DNA from 3 places in the Kosakonia radicincitans DSM 16656 genome. Region 1 is predicted to be linked to each of the others. Evidence: predicted binding sites of a transcription regulator. Region 1 holds the regulator's gene; each other region holds the start of a gene.
The links. Region 1 encodes sigma-54, which starts transcription at its own class of promoters, with help from an activator protein. Its sites were predicted from a motif close to GTTGGCACANNTTTCGCTNT; they were not measured.

Region 1 (3,140 bases):
GCCAGTTGCGGCAGCAGCACTACCGGCAGGTTATCGACACAATAGAAGCCCATATCTTCCAGGGCGCGCAGGGCCACGGATTTGCCTGAACCCGAACGACCACTTACGATCATCAGGACCATGAACCGTTTCTCCCCATAACGACAAAAAAGGTGTTCTTCCCGTTACGCATCGTCGCTTTCGCCTTCTGTCTGCGTGATTATCTGATACAGCTCTTCATCGTTCTGCGCACTGCGCAGGCGACGGCAAATGGTTTTATCCGCCAGCCGTTTGGCCACCAGCGAGAGCGTATGCAGATGCGTTTTGGTTTGATCGGCCGGCACCAGTAGTGCAAACAGCAGATCGACAGGCTGATTATCGATAGCGTCGAAAGCAATGGGCGTTTCGAGTTGTACAAAAACGCCGACGGCGCGCAGCGTGTCCTCTTCCAGCTTACCGTGGGGGATGGCTATACCGTTACCAATACCGGTACTGCCCATCTTCTCACGCGTAAGAATGGCTTCGAAAACGACCTGTGGCGGCAGGCCAAGCTGTTTTGCCGCCAGTTCACTGATGATTTCCAGAGCACGTTTTTTGCTCTGGCAGTGAACGCCGCTACGTGTACATTCCTGGTTAAGGACATTGCTCAGTTGAAGAGCGGAATCGTTATTCATCATAATTTCACCTAAGCGCCGTCAGAGCCACGCACCCTACCGGGTTGCGGTAGGGTGCAACGCGCCAAACGAACGCCCGGACAATTAGTGTTGTTTCAGTTTATCTTTATGTTTCGTGAGCTGCCGCGACAGTTTATCGATCAAACCGTCGATGGCAGCGTACATATCCTGTCCTTCCGCGCTGGCATGCAACTCGCCTCCATTAACATGCAGGGTTGCATCCGAGGTATGGATCACTTTCTCCACTTTCAACACAATATAGACCTGATTAATCCTTTCGAAATACTGCTCAAGCTTGGCAAATTTGCTGTTCACAAATTCACGTAAGGCATCAGTGATTTCGACGTTTTGTCCTGTGATGTTAAGCTGCATAGTGTCTTCCTTATCGGTTGGGTCACACCAGCTGTTTACGCTGGTTAGACGGCGGAATGGATAAAGACTCTCGATACTTCGCAACGGTACGCCGCGCTACCATAATTCCTTGATCGGAAAGGAGCGTCGTCAGCTTACTGTCGCTCAGTGGTTTTGCAGGGTTTTCTGCGGCGATTAATTTCTTAACCAGTGCGCGAATGGCTGTTGACGAGGCTTCGCCGCCGCCTTCCGTATTCACATGGCTGGAGAAGAAATACTTCAGTTCAAAAATGCCGCGAGGACTGTGCAGGTACTTCTGCGTTGTCACACGGGAAATCGTGGACTCGTGCATTTCGACGGCCTGAGCGATATCCGCCAGCACCATCGGTTTCATAAACTCTTCGCCCTGTTCAAAGAATGCCTGCTGCTGCTCGACGATGCAGCGGCTGACGCGCAATAGCGTGTCATTACGGCTTTCAAGGCTTTTGATCAGCCACTTCGCTTCCTGCAAATTACTGCGGATAAACTGGGTGTCGGCGTCATTGCGCGCGCCGCCGCCCATTGAAGCGTAGTGCTGGTTGATTTGCAGACGCGGAATGCTGTCGGAGTTCAGTTCTACCGTCCAGCGCCCGTTGTGCTTACGCACCAGCACATCCGGGATGACATATTCTGGTTCACCGGTCTGGATCGACTGGCCGGGGCGCGGATCCAGCGACTGGATCAGATTTACTGCTTCTTTCAGCACATCCTCTTTAAGACGTGTGACGCGCATGAGAGAGCGGAAATCATGGTTAGCGAGCAGATCAAGGTGATCGCTGATAATCAGGCGAGCCTCTTCACACCAGGGCGTATCTTTCGCGAATTGGGACAGTTGGATCAACAGGCAGTCGCGCAGATCGCGCGCAGCGACGCCAACCGGATCGAAACGCTGAACGCGCTTTAATACCGCTTCAACTTCATCGAGACCGATTTCTTCATCGCCCATGCTTTCCAGCACATCCTCAAGCGACACGGTAAGGTAGCCGGTCTCATCGACAGCATCGACAATAGAGGTTGCGATTGCGCGATCGGTATCGGAAAACGGCGTTAACTCTACCTGCCACATCAGGTAATCCTGAAGAGACTGTGTCGTTTCACCCTGATAAATCGGCAGTTCGTCATCAATATAATCGTGGCTGCTGCCGGAAGGCGTTCCGGCGGTATAAATCTCATCCCAGCTGGCGTCCAGCGGCAGCTCTTCAGGCATCTCTTTCTGTTCGAGCGCGTCTACAGTATCCAGGCCTTCATTTTCCTGGGTTTGTTGGCTATCCACTTCTTCATGAAGATCGGCTTGTTCCAGCAATGGGTTACTCTCCAGCGCTTGCTGAAGTTCCTGCTGAAGTTCTAACGTAGACAGCTGCAACAGACGGATAGCCTGTTGCAGTTGCGGCGTCATAGCTAGCTGTTGGCTAAGCCTTAATTGCAAACCTTGCTTCATATTCAGAGCAGCACTCTCCGCCAAAATACCTCAATAAACTCTACCCTATCAGAGTCTGAAGTCTTCCCCAAGATATACGCGCTTAACGTGTTCGTCTTCAAGGATTTGCTGCGGTGTACCATGAGCAATTAAATGCCCCTGGCTGACGATATAAGCACGTTCACACACCGCCAGCGTTTCGCGAACATTGTGATCAGTAATTAACACGCCTAACCCACTGTCACGTAAGTGTTCAATGATGCGTTTGATGTCGATAACCGAAATAGGATCGACGCCCGCAAAGGGTTCATCCAGCAAGATAAATTTAGGATTTGCCGCCAGTGCGCGCGCAATTTCAACGCGGCGACGTTCACCACCGGAAAGGGACTGTCCCATATTGTCGCGCAGATGCTCAATATGGAACTCTTCCATCAACTCGTTAGCGCGATCCTCGCGCTGTTCGGAAGTCAGATCGTCACGGATCTGAAGCACCGCCATCAGGTTGTCGTACACGCTCAAACGACGAAAAATAGACGCTTCCTGCGGCAAATAACCGATGCCGCGACGTGCGCGCGCATGCAGTGGCAGTAAGCTGATATCGTCGTCATCAATAATGATATTGCCCGCGTCACGCGGAACAATCCCGACCACCATATAGAAGGTGGTCGTTTTCCCTGCGC
Region 2 (3,140 bases), 610 kb from region 1:
CCTGCGCTCATTTTGCCTCCGTTGCCAGTTCGTCAAACACCTCTTTGCCTAAAGAACATTCCGGGCAGAGGAAGTTATCCGGTACCTCGCTCCACGGCGTTCCTGGCGCAACATCCTGCATTGGCTCGCCTTTTGCTGGATCGTAGATCCACTGGCAGACGCTGCACTGCATGCGCGGACCGAGTTCCGCAGCGGCTGCTGCGGCACAGGCACAGGCTTCCTGAGCTGCTGAGGAGGCCGGTTTTACCGCTTCCGGCAAAGGAGAGAGCGCCCACTGGCGGGCGATATCGCGCCCGTGCTGGCGGCACACTTCCAGCGCATCGATGTCCGGCCGCCATTTGGCTTTCAGGCTGACGGACATTTCAAACCCGGCATCCTGTAAGCGGGTGGAGAGACGATCTACCGCGCCGCCGCTCCAGCCGTGAGAGCCAAACGCGCTGGCGCGTTTGTTGCGAAAACGCAGGCCGGTGATCTCTTCGACCAGCCCGGCAATTTTCGGCATCATCACGTTATTCATGGTCGAGGTGCCAACCAGCACGCCTTTCGAGCGGAACACATTGGTGAGAATGTCGTTTTTATCGCTGCGGGCGACGTTAAAGATTTTCACCGCCACGCGTGGGTCAACTTCGTTAATGCCCTGCGCAATGGCGTCGGCCATCATGCGGGTGTTGTTGGACATGGTGTCGTAGAAAAGGGTGATGCGATCTTCCTGATAATCGGCCGCCCATTTCAGGTACAGTTCGACAATTTGCGTTGGGTTATCGCGCCACACCACGCCGTGCGAGGTGGCAATCATATCTACCGGCAGGTTAAAGCCGAGGATCTCGGTGATTTTCGGCGTCACCAGGCGGCTGAATGGCGTCAGGATATTCGCGTAGTAGCGCTGGCACTGTTCGAACAGCTCCGCCTGATCCACTTCATCGTTAAACAGGCGTTCGTCGCAGTAGTGCTGGCCGAAAGCGTCATTGCTGAACAGTACGGCGTCGCCGGTCAGGTAGGTCATCATGCTGTCCGGCCAGTGCAGCATCGGCGTTTCAACGAAAATCAGCTGCTTGCCGTTGCCGATATCCAGCGTGTCGCCGGTTTTCACGACGTTAAAGTTCCACTCCGGGTGATGGTGATGGCCGGTGATCGAGTCGATCGCATTCGCCGTGCAGTAGATCGGCGTATGCGGGATGTGCGACATCAACTCGGTCAGCGCACCGGCGTGATCTTCTTCGGCATGGTTAATCACGATGTAGTCGATGCTTTGCAGATCGATCTCTGCGCTCAGGTTCTGCACAAACTCGCGGCTGAATTTGTGATCGACGGTATCGATCAGCACGTTTTTGCCTTCGCGGATCAAATAGCTGTTGTAGCTGCTGCCTTTCAGCGTTTTGTATTCAGTACCGTGAAAATCACGCACTTCCCAGTCACGTTGCCCAACCCAGTGAATGTTGTTTTTTACATGAATAGCCATATCAAATGTCCTGTACTTTTTTCAGTTCGATGTATGGCTAATATCAAAGGCTATGCCAACTTTTTAATTTATTGATTTTTATCATTTTTAATGATTTTACTGAAAAAATTGCTGTCATTATGACTATGATATTTACAGTCAATATGACACCATGCATTGTCAAAAAGACAGTGAGGTAAGCATGAGTTTTTCGCTGAATGTGCTGGCAGGAATCGCCATTGAATTGCAGAGCGGTATCGGCCATGCGGATCGTTTCCAGCGGCTGATCGCCACGCTGCGCCAGGTGCTGGCGTGCGATGCCTCTGCGCTGCTGCGTTATGAGGCGCGGCAGTTTATCCCGCTGGCTATCGACGGGCTGGCGCAGGACGTACTCGGCAGGCGTTTTACGCTGGAAGGGCACCCAAGGCTGGAAGCGATTGCCCGCGCCGGGGATGTGGTGCGTTTTCCGGCCGATAGTGATTTGCCCGATCCTTATGATGGGCTGATCCCCGGCCAGGAGAGCCTGAAAGTGCACGCCTGCGTCGGGCTGCCGCTGTTTGCCGGACAGAACCTGATTGGCGCGCTGACGCTGGATGGTATGTCACCGGATCAGTTCGACACCTTCAGCGACGAAGAGCTGCGACTGATTGCGGCGCTGGCGGCAGGGGCGTTGAACAACGCGCTGCTGATTGAGCAACTGGAGAGCCAGAATATGCTGCCCGGCGCACCCGCCGCGTTTGAGCCGGTGGCGCACAGCGAAATGATTGGTTTATCGCCCGGTATGGTGGCGCTGAAAAAAGAGATCGATATTGTCGCCGCGTCCGATCTTAACGTGCTGATCAGCGGCGAAACCGGCACCGGGAAAGAGCTGGTGGCTAAGGCGATTCATGAAGGTTCCGCGCGGGCAGCCAGCCCGCTGGTTTATCTCAACTGTGCAGCGCTGCCGGAAAGCGTGGCCGAGAGTGAACTGTTCGGCCACGTGAAAGGGGCTTTTACCGGAGCCATCAGCAATCGCAGCGGCAAGTTTGAGATGGCAGATAACGGCACGCTGTTTCTTGATGAGATCGGTGAATTGTCCCTCTCATTGCAGGCCAAGCTGCTGCGGGTCTTGCAGTATGGCGATCTGCAACGTGTCGGCGACGATCGCAGCCTGCGCGTGGATGTGCGCGTGCTGGCGGCGACGAACCGCGATCTGCGAGAAGAGGTACTGGCTGGCCGTTTTCGCGCCGATCTCTATCATCGTCTTAGCGTGTTTCCGTTGTCGGTGCCGCCGCTGCGTGAACGGGGCGACGATGTGGTGCTGCTGGCGGGTTACTTCTGCGAGCAGTGCCGTCTGCGTCTGGGTCTTGGCCGGGTGGCACTCAGCCCCGGCGCACGAACGCATTTACTCAGCTACGGCTGGCCGGGCAATGTGCGCGAGCTGGAACATGCCATTCACCGCGCGGTGATTCTGGCGCGCGGGACGCGCAACAGCGACGATGTGGTGCTGGAGGCGCGACATTTTGCCCTCAGCGATGAACAGACGCCGGTGGCACAAACCGCTTCGGCGTTACCGGCGGGGCAGAATCTGCGCGATGCCACTGAGGATTTCCAGCGGGCGCTGATTGCCAGAACGCTTGAAGAGTGTGGGAGAAACTGGGCGGCCTGCGCCAGGACGCTGGAAATGGACGTCGCCAACCTGCACCGGCTGGCGAAACGTCTG
Region 3 (3,140 bases), 2.0 Mb from region 1:
CGCCGGAACATGCACCCAGCAGAGATGGTTTGCCACGCAGCGCCCACTCACCGAACACCCACGCCAGGATTGCACCAGCAGTAGCTACAACGGTATTCACAAAGGCCAGACCGGCGATTTCGTTAGCCGCACTTGCGGAACCCGCGTTGAAGCCGAACCAACCGACATAGAGGATAGCGGTGCCGGTAAAGACCATCGGCAGGTTATGCGGTTTGAACGCTTCTTTGCCAAAGCCCACACGTTTACCAATCAGGTAAGCACCCACCAGGCCTGCAACAGCGGCGTTAATATGCACCACCGTACCGCCAGCGAAGTCCAGCGCGCCATGCGCTGCCAGCAGACCACCGCCCCATACCATGTGCGCGATTGGCACATAAGAGAGCGTCAGCCATACCACCACGAAAATCAGCACCGCAGAGAAGCGAATACGTTCAGCCAGTGCACCAACAATCAGGCCGACGGTAATACAGGCGAAAGAGCCCTGGAAAGCAACGTGGATATACTGATAGATGCTGCCCATGACTGCAGTCAGTTCAATATTCTTCAACATTACCCAGTTGAAGCTGCCGAAGAAGCTGTTGCCCTCGCCAAAAGCCAGAGAGTAGCCGTAAACCACCCACAGAACGCACACCAGCGCGAAGGTGACAGCCACCTGCGTCAGCATAGAGAGCACGTTTTTCCCGCGAATCAAGCCGCCGTAAAACAGCGCAATGCCCGGGATGCTCATAAACAGCACCAGTGCGGTAGAAATCATCATAAAGCCGTTGTCTGCTTTATCTGCTACAGCGGGAGCCGCCATCGCCAGACCTGGCAGCAATGCCAGTGAAGCAAGACCTGTTTTTAATGTTGTGTTTTTCATTGTTCCAATCCCTATCACTGTGTGGCCAGCTATTACAGTGCCGCTTCGTCGGCTTCGCCGGTACGAATACGAATGACGCGTTGCAACTCAGCAACGAAAATTTTGCCGTCGCCAATTTTTCCGGTGTAGGCCGCTTTGCTGATCACATCGATAACTTCATCGAGTTGATCATCAGCAATCGCCACATCAATTTTCACTTTAGGCAGGAAATTGACGCTATATTCCGCACCGCGGTACAGCTCGGCATGACCTTTCTGACGCCCGAAACCTTTAACTTCAGTCACGGTCAGCCCTTGAATACCAATAGAAGACAGTGCTTCACGAACGTCTTCGAGTTTGAATGGTTTAATCACCACGGTAACCAGCTTCATAGATCCCCCTCCAGTCGAAATTCGATAATGGCCGCAGCTAACACATGACAGATATTGCAAGTGGTGTGCCAACAATGAAAACGAGGAGAATTTCAGATTGTTAGTGCAGACAGGCCGGGAAAAGCAGAAGGGGGAAAATGCAGGCTCGCGATTCGGCCTGGTGTCAGAAAAGAAAAACGCACCATAACAGTGCATGGTGCGTTACTTTTTTGCACCAACAGAGGATCCTGTCAGTAGCATGCCTAATTTTGGTGCATCAGGCGATAAGCGACTCTTCTCGCGAGCTGGCCGCCAGTTCTTCCCCTGCCAGTTGCAGTTGATACATCTGCCAGTAGCGCCCTTTCGCGGCCAACAATTGCTGGTGTGTCCCGCGTTCCACCGCCTGCCCGCGATGTAATACAAGGATGGTTTCCGCCTCAACAATGGTCGATAAACGGTGAGCGATCACCACCAGCGTGGTCTGCTTACGCACCGCAGCCAGCGCATGCTGGATTGCCTGCTCGGTACCGGAGTCGATATTTGCCGTTGCCTCATCGAGGATCAGGATCTGTGGCGTATCAACCAGCACGCGCGCCAGCGCCAGCAGCTGTTTTTGCCCAACCGAGAGATTATTCCCCTGCTCGCCGAGCCGGGTATGAATGCCCGCACTCATACCGCGCGCCAGTTCCGCCAGTTGTACCGTCTCCAGCGCCTGCCACACCTGTGCTTCGCTGATATCTCGCCCCAGCGTCACGTTGGCGAAAAAGCTGTCCGCCAGCACCACCGGATCCTGTTGCACCATCGCCACGCCTTTGCGTAGCGCTGTATGGCTGAGCGCAGAGAGCGGCCTTTCGTCGAGGCGTATCTCACCCTGCGTGAGCGGGTAGTAACCCATCAACAGGCTGGCGAGCGTACTTTTCCCGCTGCCGGTATGCCCCACTAAGGCGACAAAGCTGCGCGGCTCAACCGATAGCGAAATATCCTGCAGCACCAGTTGATCGTCGCGGTAGGCAAACGAAACATTCTCAATATCAATGGCGCCACTGTGCAGCGGCGTATCATCGTAACCATAAGACTGGCGCGGCCGATCCATCAGTTCGAACACCCGTTCGCCCGCGACAACTGCCTGCTGCAACATCGATTGCTGCGTCGTCAGCTCAATCAACGGTTCATTCAGACGGCCAAGGTAGCTGATAAACGCGTACAGTACGCCGACTTCCACCGTACCCACGGAGGAAAAGCCAAACAGCATCAGCAACCCGCACAGCACCAGCGCCGAGAAAAGACTCAGCAGCGGGCGCAGCAGAAAGCCATCCAGCCGCAGAGTTTGCATGCGCGCAAGATAGTGGGAACGGCTGGCATCGCCCATACGTTCACCAAAACGCGCCTGCTGGCGGAACTGCTGAATCACGCCCATGCCGTTAATGATTTCGTTAAAGCCATCGTTAATATCAGCAAGGTAGGCACGCATCCGGCGCACAATCGGCGTGCTGTAACGCTGATAGATCAGCATGACAATCAGCACCGCGGGGAAAATCGCCATCGCCACCAGCGCCATCCGCCAGTCCAGGCTGAACATGGCGACCAGCATCGCGCCAATCAACGCGGCGCTGCGCAGCACCGTCGCGACCACTGTGACATAAAGATCGCGGATCACTTCGGTGTCGTTGGTCACGCGGGAGATAATCTGCCCGACCGGCTGGGTATCAAATTCGCTTAGCGGCTGGCGCAGCGCGGCGTCCATCACATCGGTACGCAGTTGTTGTACCACGCCGACCGCCGCCTGATTAAACAGCAGCGACTGACTGTAGTGCAGCAGCGCCGCCAGCAGTTGCAGGCCGACATAAACCGCAGCCAGACCGGCGACCAGCGCAAGTGGCAGGTAGCTTTTCGCCACCATGTTATCGATAAAGTAGCTGATCAGCGCCGGA

Region 2: the regulator sigma-54 is predicted to act here: its motif matches at 1,500-1,519, upstream of norV (anaerobic nitric oxide reductase flavorubredoxin).
Region 3: the regulator sigma-54 is predicted to act here: its motif matches at 1,284-1,303, upstream of glnK (P-II family nitrogen regulator).

Annotation. Positions count from the first base shown of each region.
Region 1 is NZ_CP018016.1:526,833-529,972, forward strand. Features, by position in the region: gene rapZ (RNase adapter RapZ) at 1-122, opposite strand, end outside; gene ptsN (PTS IIA-like nitrogen regulatory protein PtsN) at 165-656, opposite strand; gene hpf (ribosome hibernation promoting factor) at 738-1,025, opposite strand; gene rpoN (RNA polymerase factor sigma-54) at 1,048-2,481, opposite strand; gene lptB (LPS export ABC transporter ATP-binding protein) at 2,530-3,140, opposite strand, start outside.
Region 2 is NZ_CP018016.1:1,135,859-1,138,998, forward strand. Features, by position in the region: gene norW (NADH:flavorubredoxin reductase NorW) at 1-11, opposite strand, end outside; gene norV (anaerobic nitric oxide reductase flavorubredoxin) at 8-1,459, opposite strand; gene norR (nitric oxide reductase transcriptional regulator NorR) at 1,641-3,140, shown strand, end outside.
Region 3 is NZ_CP018016.1:4,310,571-4,313,710, forward strand. Features, by position in the region: gene amtB (ammonium transporter AmtB) at 1-859, opposite strand, end outside; gene glnK (P-II family nitrogen regulator) at 892-1,230, opposite strand; gene Y71_RS20760 (SmdB family multidrug efflux ABC transporter permease/ATP-binding protein) at 1,487-3,140, opposite strand, start outside.